3 regions of the Alteromonas sp. ABV4_150 genome follow, and region 3 is predicted to be linked to each of the others. Evidence: predicted binding sites of a transcription regulator. Region 3 holds the regulator's gene; each other region holds the start of a gene.
What was found. The regulator sigma-54, encoded in region 3, starts transcription at its own class of promoters, with help from an activator protein. The targets are predictions, from matches to a motif close to GTTGGCACGNNNNTNGNNT.

Region 1 (7,468 bases), 1.9 Mb from region 3:
TCGAACTCGCCACCATCAATCAATTCCTTGCAGACATGCTGCTGCCATTTATGCGCATTAGCGGCTTGTTCGTGGCCATGATTGGCTTGAGTGCTAAATCAATTCCCCCGCAGGTAAGAGCCTTGCTGGGCATAATGCTTACGCTCATCATCATGCCTGTGGTGCCCCCGTCACCCATCGAAAATTTAGTGGATGTGGGCACATTTTTAATTGTTATTCAGCAGTTGTTGATAGGCATTGCCATTGGTTTTATATCAATGATGGTACTCAATACCTTCGTGATTGCAGGCCAAATCATAGCCATGCAAACCGGTTTGGGGTTCGCGTCTATTGTTGACCCAGTAAACGGTATTAACGTGCCCGCAGTGGGCCAATTTTATCTGATATTAGCCACCTTGTTGTTTTGGACCTTGGATGGGCACTTGTCCATGATTCAAATGATAGTAATGAGCTTCGAGGCGTTTCCCATAGGCGAAGCATGGTGGACCGCTGAACAGTTCCGCGATATTGCCCATTGGGGCGGTTGGATGTTTATATCGGCAGTGACCCTGTCTCTTGCGCCAATCGTGTCGCTTTTAATCGTGAATTTGGCGTTTGGCGTAATGACCAAAGCTGCACCACAGCTAAACATTTTTAGTATTGGTTTTTCGATCGCTCAGGTAATGGGCTTACTGATTATTTGGATAACACTTGATAACTTTACTGCACACTTCGAAACCCAATGGTTCAGAGCTGAGCAGTTTATGTGTGAACTATTGAATATTTGTTCGTAGGAAAACATGGCAGATTCAAGCGAAAAAACAGAAGACCCCACGGGGAAAAAACTCGAAGATGCCCGAAAAAAAGGGCAGCTAGCCCGTTCCCGTGAACTTTCTACGACCCTAGTACTTATCGTCAGTGCTTTTATGTTTTTGTTTGTGGGCGGGTGGATTGCTGAATCTGTTTTTAAACTTACTCAGAGGATGTTCATTCTCTCTCGTGACGAAACCTATGATATTACCCACATGTTTGGCGCCTGGGGAGAAGCTTTTTCGGCGGTAGGCCCTGCCGTGCTGCTATACATGGTCGTTGCTATGATAGCGGGTATCTATGGCTCAATCGCGCTTGGAGGCTACAACTTTACCTGGGAAGGTGCAAAACCTAAGGGTTCAAAAATGAGCCCCATTCAAGGCTTCAAACGCATGTTTGGCACGAATGGCTTGGTAGAGTTACTTAAGTCTATTGCAAAAGTGGTGGTCATAATTGGTATGGCTATCGGAGCGTTACTGTTCTTCGAAGATGAAGCGCTGCATTTAGATATGGAGCTATATCCGGGAAACATCTTTCACGCTCTCGATATGCTTAAGTGGGCGTTTCTTATTTTAGTGTGCGGCATGATCCCTATTGCGCTCATTGATGTGCCTTATCAAATGTATAAGCACAACAAAGAAATGAAAATGACCAAGCAAGAGGTTAAAGACGAGCGCAAAAACGCGGAAGGCGATCCCATGGTCAAAGGTCGTATTCGCCGCCTGCAATATCAGGCTGCAACCAAGCGCATGATGCAGGAAGTACCACAAGCAGACGTTGTCGTGACCAACCCCACTCACTTTTCTGTTGCCATTAAATATGACGAAAAAGGGGTAAGAGCTCCCGTTGTAGTAGCTAAAGGTGCTGATGAGTTAGCAATGCACATCAGAAAAATTGCTACCGCTAACGACGTGCCGCTGATCCCTTCACCCATGTTAGCGCGAGCCATTTTCTATTCCACTGAAGTGGACGACGAAATCCCTAACGCCTTGTTTATGGCGGTAGCGCAGGTGCTAGCACATGTTTATCAGCTTAAAGCACATAGGGCAGGGAAAGGGAAGCGTCCTAAGCCACTTCAACGAGATTTGCCTATTCCTCCAGAATACCGTCGCTAAGTGACTATATTGCCGTGTTATTTTAAGCTAATTTAAACTTGGTGCTTACTTTTTAAACCATTAGTTGTGCTTAAATACTGCTTTCTATAAAGCTGGCACGTTAGTTGAAAACTCTATTGAAGATTTACATAAAGCGTCAATTTTCTGATAGAGAGACACCCAGCCATGCAGTTATCCGGTTATCTTCAGCGATTCGATAAAAATCAGCTGCAAAATTTTACCAGTGGTCTAGGCGCGCCTATTGTCCTTTTGGCAATCATGGGAATGGTAATACTACCCATGCCGCCGTTCTTATTGGACGTTTTGTTCAGCTTTAATATTGCGCTCTCTTTAGTCATCATCTTGGTGGCGGTACTTACCCAACGTCCAGTGGATTTTGGTATTTTTCCGCTCGTACTCCTTATCGCTACCGTTCTTCGTCTAGCACTTAACGTTGCGTCTACGCGTGTTGTATTACTGTACGGTCACGAAGGTGGTGATGCAGCTGGCAAAGTGATTGAAGCCTTCGGCGCTGTCGTTATTGGTGGTAACTATGCCGTCGGTATTGTTGTTTTCGCTATTCTTCTTATTATCAACTTTAAAGTAGTTACAGCTGGCGCTGGACGCATATCAGAAGTAAGTGCTCGCTTTACCTTGGATGCTATGCCAGGTAAGCAAATGGCAATTGACGCAGATCTAAATGCAGGCTATATCGACCAAGATCAAGCGCGTCAGCGTCGCGAAGAAATAACCGCAGAGGCTGACTTTTACGGGTCGATGGACGGTGCATCAAAGTTTGTAAAAGGTGATGCAGTTGCGGGCCTGTTCATCATGCTTATTAATATTGTCGGTGGTCTCTTTATTGGCATGATTCAACACGGCCTTTCATTTGGTAACGCTATAGAAATCTACACCATTTTGACCATTGGTGATGGTTTGGTGGCGCAGATACCTTCATTACTACTTTCAGTAGCAACAGCCATTATCGTGACTCGTGAGAACGAAACTCAAGAAATGGGTAAAGAAATCCGTGGTCAGCTAGGCAATAATCAGGCGCTTTATATTGCTTCAGGCGTTTTGTTTGTTATGGGTATTATCCCTGGTATGCCTCATATCGCATTTTTGGGTTTTTCCTTCCTGATTGCAGGCTTTGCTTACTGGCAGTCGGTTCAGGCGAAGAAAAAAGCCGCAGAGCCTCAAGTGCCTGAGAATATATCAAAAGATGAAACCGTGGCCCCTGAAGTTAAAGAGCTGGGCTGGGACGATGTCCAGCAAGTCGATACAATCGGTCTAGAAGTGGGGTATCGTTTAATTCCTCTTGTAGACAAGTCTCAAGGTGGCGAGTTGTTAACACGCATTAAAGGGGTGCGTAAAAAGCTTTCCCAAGAGCTTGGATTCCTTATTCCACCAGTTCATATCCGCGATAATTTAGACTTAGAGCCCAATACTTACACCATCGCTATGCTCGGCGTCACTATTGGCGATTCGGTTATTAGTCACGACGAAGAGCTTGCCATTAACCCAGGGCAAGTGTTCGGAAAGCTAGAAGGGCGCGCTACTAAAGACCCTGCTTTCGGACTAGATGCGGTGTGGATTAAGCCTAATAAGCGCGAGCACGCGCAAACGCTTGGGTACACGGTTGTTGATGCCGCCACGGTTGTTGCAACTCACCTAAGTCAGTTACTTTCCAATAACGCCTATCAGTTACTTGGGCATGAAGAGGCGCAACAGCTTCTAGATATGCTGGCTAAACAGCACCCTAAATTGGTTGAAGGTTTGGTGCCCGATATTCTGCCGCTTAGTACAGTTGTGAAAGTGCTGCAAACCTTGCTATTTGAAGGTGTGCCTATTCGCGATATGCGCACCATAGTTCAGACTCTTAGTGAATACGGCACACGAAGCCAAGACCCAGATGTACTAGTGTCTGCAGTGCGTATAGCACTTAAGCGTCTTATCGTTCAAGAAATTACTCAGGGTGCAAAAGAGATACCTGTCATAACCTTGGCGCCAGAGTTGGAACAGATGTTGCACCAGTCCCTTCAAGCAGGTGGCGAAGACGGTGCTGGTATCGAACCAGGTCTGGCAGACAAGCTGCAAAAATCATTGCAGCAAGCCAGTCAGCAGCAAGAGTTAGAAGGAGAACCTGCAGTACTCCTTACCTCAGGCATGCTACGACCGGTTCTGTCTCGCTTCTTAAAGTATTCTGTTGTTGGGCTGCATGTTCTTTCATACCAAGAAGTGCCTGACGACAAACAAATAAAAATAGTCAGTTCGGTCGGTCAATAATCTGACACTGGGTGATTGGAGAGGTTGCAATGAAAATTAGACGTTTCTTCGGCAAAGATATGCGTGAGGCGCTAAGCCAAGTTAAAGCTGAGTTAGGCAGTGATGCTGTGATCATGTCAAATCGCAAAGTCGCTGACGGTATCGAGCTTGTAGCAGCCTACGACAAAGAGCCTGAAGCTAAGCTTTTCACGCCAAAGGCGGCTCCACAAGCTGCAGCTAAAACACCAGGTCAAAAGGCCGTGCCTAGCTTAAGTGAAATTATTGGCGACGACGGCCCTGACAGCTTAAAAGCATTGCTGGAAAAGCAGCATGGTGGAAAAGCGCAGACAACGAATACTCTTCAGCCAGATCAACCTATGTCAGCTAACGCTAAGCACGCCAATGAAATAGCATCACACTTAGACTTTTCAGAAGCCTTCATTGACGATATAGAGACGCAATCACCTGTTGAAGATAGTAAAAATCAACACGCTTTCCCCGAGCATCAAGCTTCAAGCATGGGAGAGACACCTGCATCTCAGTCTGCTGAACTAGCTCAAATCAAAGAAGAATTAGCCTCGCTTCGCGATGTGTTGCAATATCAAGTGGCCGACTTGATGGAAGCGAAGAACAAACGTCAAAAACCTGTTCATCAATACCTGGTCACTCGATTAACCGATATGGGCTTAAGTAGTGCACTTGCAACACAGCTCATTAGCTATACACCTGCTCATTACAACGAACGTGACGCATGGGTATATCTTCTTAACCTATTGGCTAATCGCATAAATGTTACCGGAAACGATATACTTAGCTCACAAGGTGCCGTTGCATTAGTCGGGCCTACAGGTACAGGTAAAACAACCACTGTTGCAAAGTTAGCCGCTCGCTACGCGCAGAAATACGGTGCAGAGTCGGTGGCTATGATAACCATTGATACGTATAGAATTGCAGCCTATGAGCAGCTAGCAACATACGGAAAAATTATTGGCTGTACTGTGCGAAAAGCGCAAACTAGTGAAGAACTTGCAGATTTATTGTTCCAACTTCGTCATAAGCGACTAGTATTGATTGATACGGCTGGATTTAGTCAACGAGACAGTCGATTAATTAAACAAATTAAGCAGTTTGATAACGGACAAATGCCAAAAGTTAAAAAATATTTGGTAGCGCAAGCTAATACGCAATATCCTGCTTTGCAGAGAATCATTCAAGCGTATGATGATATTGAACTAAGTGGCTGTATTTTCACAAAGTTAGATGAGTGCTACTCTTTAGGAGAGGTGCTTAGTGCAGCGGTTGAATATCAACTACCGGTTAGTTATGTCACCGATGGCCAAAAAGTGCCTGAAGACATTAAGATTGCAGAAGCGAAATCTTTAGTTTCCGCTGCTGCAAAGCTTTATAAAAAGTACGGTTTGAATCATACTAGTGGCAACAACGCAATTAAAACAGCATAAGCAGTATGATTGACGATCAAGCGAGTAGCTTAAGAAAAATGAAGCAATCACGGTTAATCAAAGTAATCGCCGTCACTGGTGGTAAGGGTGGCGTAGGTAAAACAAACATTACACTTAACACCGCTATCGCCATGGCGAAGCAGGGCAAACGTGTAATGGTTCTTGACGCGGACCTTGGCCTTGCAAATGTAGATGTGATGTTAGGCCTGCGAGTCGAGAAAAACCTATCTCACGTTCTCTCTGGTGAGTGCACGTTAGACGAGGTTTTAGTAACCGGTCCCCATGGTATTAAGATTGCTCCTGCCACCTCTGGTACCCAGTCAATGGCAGAGCTCTCACCTACGCAGCACGCAGGCTTAATAAGAGCGTTTAGCGAACTGCGTTCTCAAATAGACGTATTAATTGTCGACACTGCGGCCGGCATTTCAGACATGGTGTTAAGCTTTTCTAAAGCATCCCAAGATATCATGGTCGTGGTTTGTGATGAGCCTACGTCATTAACAGATGCATACGCACTGATAAAAATACTTAACCGGGAACACGGTGTTTTTCGCTTTAAAGTTGTGGCCAATATGGTTCGCGATGTGCGGGAAGGTCAGGAGTTATTTAGTAAATTAAGCAAAGTGACAGGGCGTTTTCTTGATGTTGCACTAGAATTAGTGGCAACGGTGCCGTTTGATGAGAACATTCGCAAAGCAGTGCGCAAGCAAACCGCTATTGTTGATGCTTTTCCAGGCTCTCCTGCCGCTGTAGCTATAACAAAGTTGGCAAGCAGGGCACTTACTTGGCCTATTCCAGCGCAGCCCGGTGGCCATTTAGAGTTTTTTATTGAACAATTAGTTGCAGAAAAAGCCGTAGGAAGTCAACGTTGAACAGTAAGGCAGCCGCTTATCAACAGCAAACAGATAAATCGCAGTTAGTCGAAAGGCATGCGCCTCTGGTTAAGCGTATTGCGCACCATTTGATGGCGCGACTGCCTGCAAGTGTACTTGTTGATGACCTTATCCAATCTGGCATGATTGGGTTGCTTGAGGCCGCGCGAAATTTTGACGGGTCAAAAGGCGCAAGCTTTGAAACCTTCGCGGGCATCCGTATTCGCGGCGCAATGCTTGATGAAATACGCAAAGGTGATTGGACACCTCGTTCTGTTCACCGCAATGGTCGCGCGATTACTGAGGCGATATCTCAGGTAGAAAGTGAAACTGGGCGCGACGCAAGAGATGCTGATATTGCTGAGAAGCTGAATGTGAGCTTGCAGGATTATCACCAGATGCTCAATGAAGTCAATGCCGGGAAGTTGGTGGGCATTGAAGATTTGGGGGTGTCGGAAGATGTGATCACCACAGAGCAAACCAGAGGTAGTGATGCACCGCTGGAAGATTTGATGCAGGGGGCTTTTCAAAAAGCGTTGGCCCATGCAATAACGACATTACCCGAGCGAGAAGCGATTGTTCTTTCACTTTATTACGATGAAGAACTAAACTTAAGAGAAATAGGCGAGGTTCTTGACGTAAGCGAGTCGAGAGTCAGTCAAATTCACAGTCAAGCCATGTTAAAACTCAAATCACGAATGAAGTCGTGGCAAGCTGACGAAGAATAGAAATTAATAACAATTAACCCCTCAGTGGAGGCTATTTTGGATAAAAGCATGAAAATTCTCGTGGTCGATGACTTTTCAACCATGAGACGTATCATCAAAAACCTACTCAAAGACTTGGGTTTTGCCAACATTCAGGAAGCGGATGACGGCAGCACTGCATTGCCAATGTTACAACAAGGTGATTTTGATTTCGTAGTTACTGATTGGAATATGCCTGGCATGCAGGGCATAGATTTACTACGCGCAATCAGGGCAGATGA
Region 2 (7,468 bases), 1.9 Mb from region 3:
TTACAATTTAGAAATGCGCTAAACTGTAAATAATAACAAAGCGTTCTCGGGGAATTGATGAAGAACATTTTGCTGATTAGTGATAATCAGGAACTTATTCAAAACTTGGAAACTATCGTTACCTTCATGGGAGAGTCGTGCCAGTCACGAGGCTTCAGTGAATGCGAGCGATACCTCCATGAAAGTGGTGCAGACGCCGTGCTTATCGAGTACCGCTCGCCCACTGCAGTAAGTAATCTGGTAGAAAAGTTTCCACACATACCGTTCGTCGCTTTAGTTGAGAGTAATACACAGGCATCTGCAAGCTGTAACCTGGTTAGTGTTATTGCAACACCATTAACTTACCCAGTTTTAACGCAGGCTATACATCGCTGCCAAGAGTACTCTAGACGCAAACCCGGTTTATCTCGTGCGGCAGGCACGAAAACCCGATTGTTCAGAAGCCTTGTTGGCAAAAGTGAGCAAATCCAAATTGTGCGGCGCTTAGTTGAGCAAGTCGCACCGACCGACGCTACCGTATTGATTTTAGGTGAGTCTGGTACGGGTAAAGAGGTGGTTGCACGTAATGTTCACTTCTTATCTGAGCGTAAAGACGGTCCGTTCATTCCGGTAAACTGCGGCGCTATCCCAGGCGAGCTGCTAGAAAGCGAGCTGTTTGGTCATGAAAAAGGCGCTTTTACAGGCGCGATCAGTGCACGCAAAGGGCGCTTCGAGCTAGCCGAAGGCGGCACATTATTTCTTGATGAAATCGGTGATATGCCCCTTCAAATGCAGGTTAAGTTATTACGTGTGTTGCAAGAACGCATGTTTGAACGGGTAGGCGGGAATAAGCCCCTTCAATGCAACGTACGCATTATCGCTGCAACGCACCGCAACCTTGAAACCATGATCAGTGAAGACAAGTTCCGTGAGGACTTGTACTATCGACTAAACGTTTTCCCAATCGACAGCCCTGCACTTAGACAAAGAAAAGACGACATACCCTTACTTCTTCAAGAATTGAATAGCCGAATTCAAGGGGATGGCGTTGAGAGCGTGCGTTTTACCGAGCAGGCTATAGCCTCGTTAATGGAACATGAGTGGGCGGGGAACGTTCGCGAACTTTCAAATTTAGTTGAGCGATTAACCATTCTTTACCCTGGTCAAATTGTCGATATTGCTGATTTGCCCGAAAAGTATCAGTACGGTGATGTTCAGGCGTACGAGCCAGACTATCCAGAAGAAATGCTTGAGCGAGAAGCCTTCAACGAATTATTTGCCGAGGCTGCTGCACAAGAGCCTGAAGAAGACGTCAATAAGCAGGGTAACGATGGTCTGAATAATATGGTGTCCTCTTCGTTACCTGAGGAAGGCGTCAACCTGAAAGAATACCTTTCTGAGCTGGAAGTGAATCTCATAAAACAAGCTTTGGAAAACCAAGATTGGGTAGTAGCACGTGCCGCCGATAAGCTTGGAATGCGCAGAACCACGCTTGTTGAAAAAATGCGGAAATACGATATCCAGCGTACCGAAGAAGCGTAATGTCAGCTAATTGACGTTACGCTGTTCCTTAAAAATATCACCTATCCTTCTGATAAATAAGCCAATGTTAAGTTGGCATACCTTCTGCTTTATCTAAGCCATAGTTAAACAGCGTCTGCAATTTGACGAGGATAATATGGCTTTTGACAGTACACTAGAATCTACAGAGTATTTAGCGTCAGCATTTGCGCTCAACGGCGATGGCTCGACGGTAATTCGAGCTGATTATCAAACGTCGAAAAGTGATGATATCGAATCACTGCGATTGCAGGCGAGTCGGCTCGAACATTTGCTTCAAGTAATGCCTGCAGGCGTTATTGTTATCGATGGTAAAGGCATTGTACGCCAAGCCAACGAACAAGCGAAGGCGCTGTTAGGTGAACCGCTTGAAGAAGAAGTGTGGCGAAGTATTATTACGCGCTCGTTTAAGCCTCGTGCTGATGACGGCCATGAAGTCTCGCTTGTTGATGGAAGACGAGTAAAACTTTCTATTACACCACTGGAAAATGAGCCAGGTCAGCTCATTGTCATCACAGATTTAACTGAAACTCGTCAGCTGCAGGCGCGAGTAAGCCATATGCAGCGCTTGTCTTCCCTCGGGAAAATGGTGGCATCACTTGCCCATCAAATTCGAACTCCACTTTCTGCAGCTATGTTATATGCGTCGAATTTAACACGCAAAGGCTTAGGCGAAGAAGCGCAAACCCAGTTTGCTAATAAGCTGACTGACAGGCTTAAAGAGTTAGAAAGCCAAGTTAATGACATGCTACTTTTTGCTAAATCGGGCGAAGAGCAGGTGGTCAGCCAGATCAGTTTAGGTGAGCTGTTTTCCTCGATAGAGGGCAGTGCTCATAGCATGGTAGCCCAAGCGCAGCAGACGTTAACGTTTTCAGGATTTGAACAAGATCTTTCTATCACAGGTAACCTCACAGCACTCCAAGGCGCATTGCTAAACCTTATCCATAATGCAAGCCAAGTTACTCCCAAAGGAGAGCGTGTGCACGTACAGGCAACAGTGAGTGATCACCGTTTACATGTATCTGTGGTCGACAAAGGTCCTGGGGTTCCAGAGAGTCTAAAAAGCAAAATTTTTGAACCGTTTTTTACTACAAAAACGCATGGTACAGGTTTAGGTCTTGCGGTAGTGAAGTCAGTGGTAAATGCGCACAGCGGTTCACTTAACATCATTGACGTACCAGAAGGTGGGGCTTGCTTCAGCGTGTCATTACCGTGCTCGGCGCATGCTAAAACTTCACAAACATTGACTCATGTCGCGTAAGTCATAGGAGAGAATAATGTCTAAAACTACCATACTAATTGTTGAAGATGACGCGGGTTTACGCGAGGCGCTCCTAGACACTCTTTTGCTAGGTAACTATGACGTGGTTGCTGCCGATTGCGCGGAGCAAGCATTAATGATGCTATCGTCACAGAATGTGGACCTAGTGGTTAGCGACATACAAATGGGCGAAATGAGTGGCTTAACACTGCTAAAAAGTATTAAAGCTAAATACCCGAATATGCCTGTGTTGTTAATGACGGCCTACGCCACCATTGATGATGCGGTACAAGCGATGCGTGATGGCGCAACGGACTACCTTTCAAAGCCTTTTGCGCCAGAAGTATTGCTAAACTTAGTGGGGCGCTACGCCCCTGCACAAAAAATTGAATCACGTACGCCAATCGTAGCCGACCCCTCAAGTTTGAAGCTACTTGAGCTTTCGCGGAAAGTCGCGAAGTCTGAAGCTACCGTTATGGTCATGGGTCCAAGTGGGTCGGGTAAAGAAGTGCTATCCCGCTATATTCACGACCAGTCTCCGCGAAGCGATTCGCCTTTTGTTGCCATTAACTGTGCTGCCATTCCAGAAAACATGTTGGAAGCCACTTTGTTTGGTTACGAAAAAGGAGCCTTTACTGGCGCTATTCAGGCCTGTCCGGGTAAGTTCGAACAAGCCCAAGACGGCACCCTGTTACTTGATGAAATAACTGAGATGGATTTGGCACTGCAGGCTAAATTACTGCGCGTGTTACAAGAGCGTGAAGTAGAGCGCCTTGGCGGACGAAAAACCGTTAAACTTAATGTGCGAGTTATTGCTACGAGTAACCGAGATTTAAGAAAAGCAGTGGATGCTGGCGAATTCAGAGAAGACTTATACTACCGCTTAAACGTATTTCCTATTGAATGGCGTCCTCTATCGGAACGCCCGGGAGACATTGTGCCACTTGCGGAGCACCTTGTTCAGCGTCACGCAAGTTCACAGGGCCTAGGCACAACCAGGTTAAGTGCTGCAGCACGCAATAAATTGTCGCAATACAGCTGGCCAGGAAATGTTCGAGAGTTAGAGAATGTGGTTCAACGTGCCCTGATTCTTTGTGAAAACAATGAAATAGATGCAAGCGATTTAATGATTGACGAAGACATGTCGGCCCCGCTTGAAGTTACACAAGAGCAGGTTGAAGACAACAAATTGGGTTCAGAACTTCGTTATCAGGAGCACCAAATTATTCTTGATACATTAGTCTCGTGCAATGGTAAACGTAAGGACGTTGCGGAAAAACTTGGCATTAGCCCTAGAACCCTTCGTTATAAACTAGCGCGCATGCGTGAAGACGGCATTGAAGTACCAGCTTAATACTGCTGTTTTGAACCTCTCGTTCAACCCCGTTATCCGTCGCCTCTGTAGTAAAGAAGGCGGCGGTTTTTTGTTGCTCCCATCAAATCAAACGCCATAAATTTGGCTTTCTTCCGTTTTTGACTCTTATCATGTTGATATCTATGGGTTTTTAAAGTTGGCAAGCCCCTTGCTAAATCACTCATATAATTAGTTATTCGCCGTTGTTCAGGCGGTTTTTAAAGAAACGCTAGGAGTGGGTATGGACGTTAAAGCCAATAGTTTGTATCAAGAAATGCAAAACATGATAGGGCAAACTCGTCTTCAAGTTAACGAGCCTCAGCAGCAATCGCTTACTGAAGTAAACAGCTCTGCAAGCGATTTCTCGACCATGCTGAAGAACGCGGTTGACGGTGTAAACGGTATGCAGCTTGAATCAAAAGATGCACAGCAACGTTTTGAAATGGGTGACCCTAGTTTGAGCTTAGCCCAAGTCATGTTAGCGAAAGAAAAGTCTGGCATTGCTTTCGAAGCTACTGTTCAGGTACGTAACAAAGTACTTGAAGCCTATAAAACAATAATGAATATGCCGGTATAGGTGGAGTAGGTTATGGCTGAAGCAACAGGTACAAACCTTACGGTTCCTGATCAAAATCAAACAGCGGACAATGAGCCAGAGAATAAATCTGGTTTCATGGATACGTTAGGTAGCGCAGATATGATGCGCCAAATGGCCCTTGTGGTTGTTTTGGTTATTTGTGTGGCTATTGCTATTTTCATCCTTATTTGGTCACAAGAGCCTGACTATCGTCCCCTTGCTAAGATGGAAACCCAAGAGCTTATCGAAACTCTCGATTATATGGATGCGAATCAAATCGACTATAAGCTTGAAGGCAATACTGTTTATGTAAGAAGTGACGAATTCCAAAATATCCGCCTGGGTATGACACGCCAAGGGTTAACTAAAACCTCTGATGCAGGTACCGATATCATCATGCAGGACATGGGGTTTGGTGTAAGCCAGCGTGTTGAGATGGAACGTCTTAAACATGCGCGTGAACAGCAAATTGCCTCGACCATCGAAGATATCGCAAGTATTCAAAAAGCTCGAGTACTGCTGGCGATGCCAAAAGAAAATGTGTTTGCCCGTAGAGAGAAGAAAGCGTCCGCAACAGTGGTATTAACCGCTAAACGTGGTGCCGTCATTGCTGGTGAAGAGGTTGATGCGGTCGTTGATATCGTGGCGTCTGCCGTACAAAACATGGAGCCGTCTAAAGTAACGGTAACTGACAGCAATGGTCGTCTGCTTAACTCAGGCTCGCAAGATTCAATGAGTGCTCGTGCCAGAAAAGAGTACGAGATTGAACGTCAGCGCGAGCAAGAGTATCTAGAAAAAATTGACGCTATACTGATCCCAGTATTGGGCATAGGTAACTACACGGCGCAAGCTGACGTTACCATGGACTTCACTGCTATGGAGCAAACTCAGCGCAGCTACAACCCAGACTTACCAGCGGTGCGCAGCGAAATGATTATGGAAGAGAATAGCGTAGGTGGCGGCGTTGGCGGTATTCCTGGCGCATTATCTAATCAGCCTCCGTTAGATTCTGATATTCCAGAAAATGCTGTGGGCGGCAGTCAACAAACCATGCCAGGGCGCACGGCAAAAGAATCAACGCGCAATTACGAACTTGATACCACTATTAGTCATACTAAAAAGCAGACAGGTGTAATTCGCAGACTAAGTGTGTCGGTGGCAGTAGACTATACCCAAGTCGCAGGTGAAGACGGCGCTATGACGCCAACGCCACGTAAACAAGAAGAAATTCTTAATATCCGCAGACTATTGCAGGGCGGTATTGGCTTTGACGTAACCCGCGGCGACTCGCTAGAAGTGGTTAGCGTACCCTTTACTCGTATGGATGCAGGTGAAATTGAAGATGCACCTTTGTGGGAACAGCCAGGCTTTTTGCCAATTCTTAAGCTAGTTGTTGGTGGCTTGGTTATAATAGTACTTATCATCTTTGTGATTCGACCTATGCTGCGTCGTCTTATCAACCCAGATGAGTCTAACGAGGCCGATGAATTTGATGCAGATGAAGGCTTAGACTTAGGCGATGACACAATTAGCATGCTAACGTCTGACTTTGACGAAGGACAGGTAGGCTTTGCGCCAGATGGATCACTTATGCTGCCTGACTTGCACAAAGACGAAGATGTACTTAAAGCCGTACGCGCCCTAGTGGCCAATGAACCAGAATTATCAGCCCAAGTAGTGAAGGGCTGGTTAATGCAAGACGAGTAGTGAGATAAGATTATGGCTGAAGAACTTGCCAATGTTGAAGAACCGTCATACGACGTCAGTAAATTAGAAGGCGTAGAGAAAGCTGCCATCTTACTACTAAGCTTATCTGAAGAAGACGCGGCGCAGATATTAAAGCACCTTGAACCGAAACAAGTGCAGAAGCTGGGTTCTGAAATGGCGAAAGTGGACGATATGACGCAAACCAAAATCACGTCAGTTCACAAACACTTCATTGAAGAGATTCAGAACTACAGCACTATTGGCTTCCAGAGCCAAGACTTTGTTAAGCGAGCGCTAACTGCGGCGTTAGGTGAAGATAAGGCCGCAAACCTTATCGATCAGATCCTAATGGGTAGTGGCGCAAAAGGTCTAGACTCACTGAAATGGATGGACTCTAAGCAGGTGGCGAGCATTATTCGCAACGAACACCCGCAGATCCAAACCATTGTACTGTCTTATCTAGAACCTGAGCAAAGCGCTGAGATTTTGGCGCAATTCCCAGAAAAAGTGCGTCTTGATTTGTTGATGCGTATTGCGAACCTAGAAGAAGTTCAGCCAGCAGCGTTGCAAGAGCTAAACGAAATTATGGAGAAGCAGTTCGCAGGTCAAGCGGGAACGCAAGCAGCGAAAATGGGCGGCTTAAAGTCTGCGGCGAATATTATGAACTACCTGGATACCGCGATAGAAGGTCAGTTGATGGACGCTATCCGCGAGCAAGACGAAGAGATGAGCCAGCAAATCCAAGATCTGATGTTTGTATTCGACAATTTAGTCGATGTGGACGACAAAGGCATTCAAGCAATACTGCGCGAAGTACAGCAAGACGCGCTGCTTAAAGCCATTAAAGGCGCTGACGAAGAGCTTAAAGATAAAATTATGCGCAATATGTCTAAGCGTGCTGCTGAAATGCTTGGCGATGATCTGGAAGCGCTTGGCCCTGTTCGTATCAGTGAAGTGGAAACTGCACAAAAAGAAATTCTTTCTGTTGCCCGTCGACTTTCTGACTCAGGTGAAATTATGCTTGGCGGCG
Region 3 (7,468 bases):
TAAAAACACCTCAACGGGTGCATCTAATCCAGTGAGGTGTCTAAGGTCCGTTTCCCAATGAGGGTTTGGTAGAAAGCGCGCATCGAAAACATAATCGGCATCTTTGGGTATGCCATGTTTAAAGCCAAATGACTCAAACACCAGTACAAGGCGAGAGCTCTTTTTACCTAGGATACGTTCTCGGATTAGCTCTGCGAGTTGGTGTATTGTTAGCTTGTCTGTATCTAAGTATAAATCAGCGCGCTCAGTAATAGGTGCGAGCAGCGCAGACTCTGCTCTAATAGCTTCTGAGAGAGACTTATTTAGCTTGGCTAAAGGGTGAAGACGGCGCGTTTCGCTAAACCGCTTAACCAGTACATCATCGCTTGCGTCAATGTACACTATAGTCATAGACCAAGAAGAAGGCAGGTAGTCTAGAATCTCTACCAAATCATCAGGATTTTTGGGTAAGTTTCTTACGTCAATACTTACCGCAACTTGATCGTATTCATCAACAACGGTATGGGTAAGGGTAGGAAGCAAATTAACTGGGATATTATCAACACAGTAATAGCCTAAGTCTTCCAATGCGCGAAGTGCGACAGACTTACCAGACCCTGAACGACCACTGATTATGATCAGCTTCACCTAAACTCTCCCTTATATTCTGGTTTCATCACATACGCGTTGTTGAATTAAGCGCCTGCTTATAATGCCTAAGCGCTTATTGTCTAACTTAATGCAGAAATAATTTCGTCGCTGGTTGTTGCACGTCGTATTGTTTTAATCGTTTCTTTGTCGCTTAACTTACCTGCAACGGTAGCCAATGTTTGAAGGTGTCCTTCGGTTTGCTCTTCGGGAACGAGAAGTGCAAAAAATATGTCTACGGGCTTTTCATCTAGGGCATCGAAGTTGATAGCAGGCGTGCTGGTTACAACAATAGCAATGACTTTATCAAGGCCTGCGAGGCGGCCGTGGGGCAGCGCTATGCCATTACCAATACCCGTACTACCCATACGTTCTCGAGCCATCAAGCTATTTAGAACAGTTGCCTGGTCGATGTTATCGTTCTGCTTGGCAGCGATATCAGCGATGATCTCAAGAATTCGCTTTTTACTATTACACTGAACCGCACACTCGGTGCGGTCCAGACTTACGATGGCTTGTATATCCATACTCAATTAACTACTAATGTTTTTTCAGTTTTTCCTTATGCTTGATTACCTGCCGGTCGAGTTTATCAACCATGCTGTCAATCGCCGCATACATGTCGGTATTTTCTGAGGATGCGAATACTTCAGCGCCACTTAAATGAACGGTCGCTTCGGCTTTTTGATTTAATTTTTCAACGTTCAGGATGACATGCACATTAGAAATGTGATCAAAGTGACGTTCAAGTTTGCTGAACTTCGTATCGACATAATTACGCAAAGAGTCGGTGATTTCGACATGATGACCAGTAAGGTTGATTTGCATATTTCGTCTTCCTTATATTATTAAGCCCAGTTAGATAAGGCTTTTGCGTTGGTTCGACGGCGGGATCGATAACGATTCCCGGTATTTTGCTATTGTTCGCCGAGCGACTTTTATGCCTTGCTCGGCCAACAACGAAGCAATCTTGCTATCACTTAGCGGCTTGCTAGGATTTTCGGCAGCCACTAACTTCTTGATCAATGCACGAATCGCTGTGGATGAACACTCACCACCTGACTCGGTTGCAACGTGGCTTGAAAAGAAATACTTCAGCTCGAAGATACCACGCGGCGTATGCATGTATTTTTGCGTTGTCACACGTGAAATAGTGGATTCGTGCATATCTACCATTTCTGCGACATCATTTAGCACCATTGGTTTCATCATTTCCGGGCCGTGCTCAAAAAAGCCCATTTGTTGCTGCACAATGCAATTTGCAACCTTCATCAAGGTATCGTTACGAGACTCTAGGCTCTTTATGAACCACTTGGCCTCTTGCATGTGTGAGCGGATGAATTGTGAATCGCTACTATTCTTGGCACGGCGACTCATTGCTGCGTACTGTTGATTTACGCTTAATTTAGGCAGACTGTCGGGGTTCAGCTCAACCACCCAACGGCCATTTTTCTTGGTTACTGAGACATCAGGAATAACGTACTCAGGCTCTTTAGTAACTAAAGCACTACCTGGGCGAGGATTCAAGGTTTGGAGTAAACGCATTGCTTCTCGCAGCTGATCTTCTTTCAATCGGCTCTTACGCATTAGCGTGCGGTAGTCTTTACTGCTCAGTAAGTCTGAATATTCCTCAATAAGCTGCTTCGCTTCAGTAAGCCACGGTGTGTCTTCTGAAAACTGGCGCAATTGCACCATAAGACACTCTTGAGGTGTACGAGAACCTGAACCAATGGGGTCGAACATTTGAATGCGCTTAAGCACACATTCTATTTCGTCCATTTCGATAGGCTCTTCTAAGTCATCGTCATTAACAGCATCTAAGATATCGTCAAGGGTAACGGTCAGATAACCCGACTCGTCAATTGAGTCGATAATAGCTGTGGCAATAGCACGGTCAGTATCTGAAAAATGAGTCAGGCGCATTTGCCAAAGTAAATGCTCTTGGATGTCTTCGGTAGTTTCACCTTGGAAGATTTGTTCGTCATCATTAGACGGGCCAGGCGCAGGCGCAGAAGAGGCGGAGTAGTACTCGTCCCAGGTGCTGTCGATAGGCAGCTCATCCGGAAGGTCGTTCTTCTCCAGTGCATCTCCTGCTTCTAGCGTGTCGCTTGATGCAGAAGCTGTCGCTTCAGCTGCACTATCGTCACTATCGACATTGTTCTTTTCTACTTGTGGCTCGTCGTTACCTTCTTCCACTTCTAACAGTGGATTAGAGTCGAGTGCCTCTTGAATCTCTTGCTGGAGATCAAGTGTAGAAAGCTGCAGCAGCTTGATAGCCTGCTGCAACTGAGGTGTCATGGTAAGTTGTTGGCTAAATTTTAGCTGTAAAGATGGTTTCATCTACGTCTTATTTAAATGCTCTAAATTGAATATACCAGAGCGAAACTGAAAAATGACAATTCGGTTACATTAACTATAGCCTGAATTGTTCGCCTAGGTATACATCCCTTACTTTTTGATTACTTAAAACCTGTTCCGCGGTTCCTTGCGCAATAAGCTCACCATGACTCACAATGTACGCCTTTTCGCAAACATCCAATGTTTCGCGTACGTTATGGTCCGTGATAAGGATACCAATACCCCTATCGCGAAGATGCTGTATTATCTTCTTTATATCATTAACTGATATTGGATCAACACCGGCAAATGGTTCGTCTAACAAAATAAATTGTGGTTTCGCTGCCAGAGCGCGAGCAATCTCAACTCGACGACGTTCTCCCCCTGACAAACTCATGCCCGTACTATTACGTATATGGTTGATATTAAATTCATCAAGTAGTGCATCAGCTTCTTCTTCTTGCTGTTGTGAATTTAAATCTTTACGGGTTTGCAAAATGGCCATGATATTTTCATGTACCGTAAGCTTTCTAAAAATTGACGCTTCTTGCGGAAGGTAGCCTATACCGCGGCGTGCGCGCTCATGCATTGGCTGGTGAGTAAGCTCACTATCATCAATTTCAATCTTGCCTTTGTCTAGGTTGACCAAGCCAACAATCATGTAAAAAGTGGTGGTCTTACCAGCACCATTTGGGCCAAGAAGACCGACAATTTGCCCAGTAGAAACTGAAAGACTCACATCGCGAACGACTTGTCGCGATTTATACGATTTAGCAAGGTTTTTAGCGCTCAAAGTTGCCATTGCTATTCATTGCCCTCGTTGTCTTTCTTAGACGACGTTTTACGAATAGTGTCAGGAGTAAACACTGTTGTTACTCGACCTTCACCATTTTCACCGGCGCCACCTGTTGCAAGCAATTGTTCAGTAATCATATCGAACGTAATTTTATCCCCTTGTACTTTACTAGAATCTTGCTGTAGTTCAGCATTACCGGCCAGAGAAATAGTGCGATTAACCACCTCATAGCGAATTTCATTAGCTTTGGCTGATACCGGTGTACCGTCTTCTAGTGATTGAGAGTAGCTTGCTGGGTTCCCTCGGGCGATAAATATTTCTCGGCCGCTGCCATCAGTAGCAATAACTTCTACTTCATCCGCTTCAATGAGGAGTGAACCTTGAGTAATCAGCACGTCTTCCTTGTACAGGGCCGTCTTGTTTTTACCATCAATAAACTGGGTATTTGACCCTATTTTAATGGGCTGTGAAAAATCTTCTTCACTGGCTTGTACCGCACCGCTAGCGATGGCAAGTAGAAAGCTAGTTGCTAGGGGAATAAGTGGTTTGTACATGATCTAAAAGCTCGTATTCTTGTGTGCGTAAATTCGCGTTAAACCCATTGCTAAAAATAAGGTATTGCGTACCCAGTATCTCAACGGGTTGATCAGATGTCATTTGTTTCGTGTCTAAATTTATTTGGATGTATTCGGTGGATAAGCTTTTGACAAAATCATCGCTGGTTTTATTTTCAATAACAACGCTAGCTTCAAGCTGAATTAACTCATTGTTATACAGCGTTCCTTCCCGCGCAGTCACAACCCAAGGTGATGTAGCACTCTCTGTATAAAGAGTATATTTAGGCTGCTGGAATAACACGAAACCCAATTGGTCGTAGTGTTCCATAGACTCTGCAAAGACTTTGTGATTTAACTCACCGTCTTGGTTGTACAAGGTTGTAGTTAAGTTTTTTGCCTTATATGCAGGCTTAAGCGCATCATTTTGACTGCTACCTTGCGTCTCAGGCTGCTCTTCCATCCAAGTTGGGACATACATCAACAGCGCTAAGATAAATAGCGCCGATATGCTTAAACCCAAGCGATTGAAGCCAAATTGGCTCATACACTAGCTCCGAAAATGTCGTTTGCCACGCCCTTAGCTTGCAAGATGGTATCCGATATTTCTCGAACTGCGCCAAATCCACCCGGAAGTGTGGTGATCCAGTTCGCTTGCTTTGCAACAAAAGGGTGAGCATCGGCAACCGCAATTTTTACCGCTACGTGCTGATACATACCTGTATCGGGCATATCGTCTCCTACGGCGGCAACTTCGCTTGAGTTCAACCCTAGGCTTTTCATTAATTCGCCGAGGGCTTCAGCTTTGTTTTCTTCACCCTGAATAATGTGTGCTACGTTTAGCGCCTTCATTCTGTTTTCTACAATTGCTGAACGTCGTCCTGTTATCACGGCGACGTTAACACCATTACTTACCAAGGCTTTCACGCCATATCCGTCGCGGGTGTGAAAAGCTTTAAGTTCTTCACCGTCGTTGCCCAAGTAAATGCGACCGTCTGAAAATACGCCATCCACGTCACAAACCAGTAACTTAATATTTGCCAACTGCTCAAAAAGTGCCTGGTCTAAATCGGTGTATAGAGTTGTCGTCATTTAGAGTACTCCCGCTTTCAAAAGCATGTGCATGTTGAAGGCTCCGACAGGGGTGCGCTTTTCATCGGTAACCATTAATGCGCTTATCTTATGAGTTTCCATTATATTTAAGGCTTCTACAGCTAGCTGCTCTGCTGTGGTTGTTTTGCCGCCTTTGGTCATTACATCTTCTACTGTCGCACTATGCACATCTATACGGGCATCAAGTATTCGGCGTAAATCACCATCAGTAAACACGCCTGTTAACGAACCATCGGGTGCGATAACACCAGTCATGCCTAGGCCCTTTTTGGAAATTTCTAAAAGCGCTTCAGCGACAGATGCATGTAGATTCACCAACGGAATGTCGCTGCCGCTAAGCATAATATCACTCACTTTAAGCAGCAGTTTTCTGCCTAAGCTACCGCCAGGGTGTGATAGTGCAAAATCGTCTGAGGTAAAGCCTTTTTGGTCGAGCAGTGCTACCGCAAGGGCATCACCCATAACCAGTGTGGCTGTTGTACTTGATGTAGGCGCCAGACCCAATGAACACGCTTCTTTCTCTACACTAATATCTAACACTACATCTGCGTGTTGTCCTAGCGAGCTATCAGCACTATTGGTCATTGCTACCACTTTAATGCCTAAGCGCTTAACAACGGGCAGCAGGTTAACTAATTCATTGGTTTCACCAGAATTAGAAATGGCTAATAGCACATCTCCTTTACTCAGCATGCCTAAATCGCCGTGGTTAGCCTCACCGGGATGCATGAAAAAGGCCGGTGTCCCGGTACTCGCAAGGGTAGCGGCAATTTTATTGCCGATATGGCCAGATTTTCCCATACCGCTTACAACCACTTTGCCTTCGCATGAAAAAAGAATGTTACATGCGTTGATAAAGTGCTCGTTTAAGCGCTCTGCAAGATTGGCAATAGCCTGCGTTTCAATGTCGATAACACGCTTTGCCGATTCGATATAGTGCATCTGAGTTTGTGTATTCATGATTATCCGAACAGCCAGAATTGGTAGCCGATAAAGCAAGCTAGAAGTATAAATCCATTTGTTCTTGATATTGTACGCTTTCCAATTAAATCGAAACTGAACAAGAACAACAGCAAGGTTAAACCAAGCATAACGTACATATCTCGGTTATAAACGTCAGGGTCTAGCAGGCCTGGGGCAATTAACCCCGGCATACCGAGTACGGCTAGCAGGTTGAAAATGTTAGAGCCAATAATATTGCCGAGCGCTAGATCATCTTCACCTTTAAGCACACCAGCCACGCTAGCCGCTAATTCAGGAAGGCTTGTGCCAAACGCAATAATGGTCAACCCGATAACTAAGTCTGATATACCCATGTATCTGGCAATTTCTACTGCCGAATTGACAAGAAAGTGGGCACTTAATGGTAATACGATAAGGCCAACACCAATCCAGATAAGCGCTGAGGTGTTAGAAACGCCTTGAGGGATTTCATCTGCGGTCTCAGCAACTAGGGGGTCTTCTTTGTCTACTTGAAGTGATAACCAAGCCATCATTGCCAAAACAAAAATGAATAGGCCTAGTAAAATTATCCCTTCGTAAGATTTCAGTTCGCCATCGAACATAAAGCCAATAGCAATTAACGAGATAATGAGAAGCGCTGGAAGTTCACGTTTAAGCGTTGTTGACGAAACAAGCAAAGGTTTTACTAGAGCGGTTACACCCAACACCAGCGCAATGTTGGTTATATTTGAACCGAGTGCGTTACCCACGGCTGTATTCATATTGCCATTGGCAGAGGCAATAGCAGATACCACAATCTCAGGTGCCGATGAGCCCATAGCGACAATCGTAAGCCCGATCATCATAGGAGAGATGCCAATGTTTTTTGCTAGCGCTGAAGCGCCATAAACAAAACGGTCCGCACTCCAACTTAAGACAATCAGCCCAACCAGAAAAATGACAATGTTTAAAAGCACAACAACCTGTAATAGTTAGTATTTCGATAGATTGTCGCAAAAAGAGTGCCATTTGCCTATGCTCGCATTGCTTTATTTTCATAAAAAGAGACTGATTGCCGTTAATTTCCGCTTATCAAACC

Region 1: the regulator sigma-54 is predicted to act here: its motif matches at 1,996-2,014, upstream of flhA (flagellar biosynthesis protein FlhA).
Region 2: the regulator sigma-54 is predicted to act here: its motif matches at 4,311-4,329, upstream of fliE (flagellar hook-basal body complex protein FliE).

What each region holds. Positions count from the first base shown of each region.
Region 1 is NZ_CM149971.1:2,757,376-2,764,843, forward strand. It holds gene fliR (flagellar biosynthetic protein FliR) at 1-773, shown strand, start outside; gene flhB (flagellar biosynthesis protein FlhB) at 780-1,904, shown strand; gene flhA (flagellar biosynthesis protein FlhA) at 2,070-4,169, shown strand; gene flhF (flagellar biosynthesis protein FlhF) at 4,199-5,608, shown strand; gene ACYX4M_RS12005 (MinD/ParA family protein) at 5,614-6,480, shown strand; gene ACYX4M_RS12010 (RNA polymerase sigma factor FliA) at 6,477-7,208, shown strand; gene cheY (chemotaxis response regulator CheY) at 7,245-7,468, shown strand, end outside.
Region 2 is NZ_CM149971.1:2,740,711-2,748,178, forward strand. It holds gene ACYX4M_RS11905 (sigma-54 dependent transcriptional regulator) at 58-1,521, shown strand; gene ACYX4M_RS11910 (sensor histidine kinase) at 1,658-2,800, shown strand; gene ACYX4M_RS11915 (sigma-54-dependent transcriptional regulator) at 2,817-4,154, shown strand; gene fliE (flagellar hook-basal body complex protein FliE) at 4,396-4,731, shown strand; gene fliF (flagellar basal-body MS-ring/collar protein FliF) at 4,744-6,438, shown strand; gene fliG (flagellar motor switch protein FliG) at 6,451-7,468, shown strand, end outside.
Region 3 is NZ_CM149971.1:808,892-816,359, reverse strand. It holds gene rapZ (RNase adapter RapZ) at 1-627, opposite strand, end outside; gene ptsN (PTS IIA-like nitrogen regulatory protein PtsN) at 711-1,154, opposite strand; gene hpf (ribosome hibernation promoting factor) at 1,168-1,455, opposite strand; gene ACYX4M_RS03500 (RNA polymerase factor sigma-54) at 1,486-2,967, opposite strand; gene lptB (LPS export ABC transporter ATP-binding protein) at 3,041-3,766, opposite strand; gene lptA (lipopolysaccharide transport periplasmic protein LptA) at 3,769-4,314, opposite strand; gene lptC (LPS export ABC transporter periplasmic protein LptC) at 4,283-4,861, opposite strand; gene kdsC (3-deoxy-manno-octulosonate-8-phosphatase KdsC) at 4,858-5,406, opposite strand; gene ACYX4M_RS03475 (KpsF/GutQ family sugar-phosphate isomerase) at 5,407-6,387, opposite strand; gene ACYX4M_RS03470 (calcium/sodium antiporter) at 6,390-7,346, opposite strand.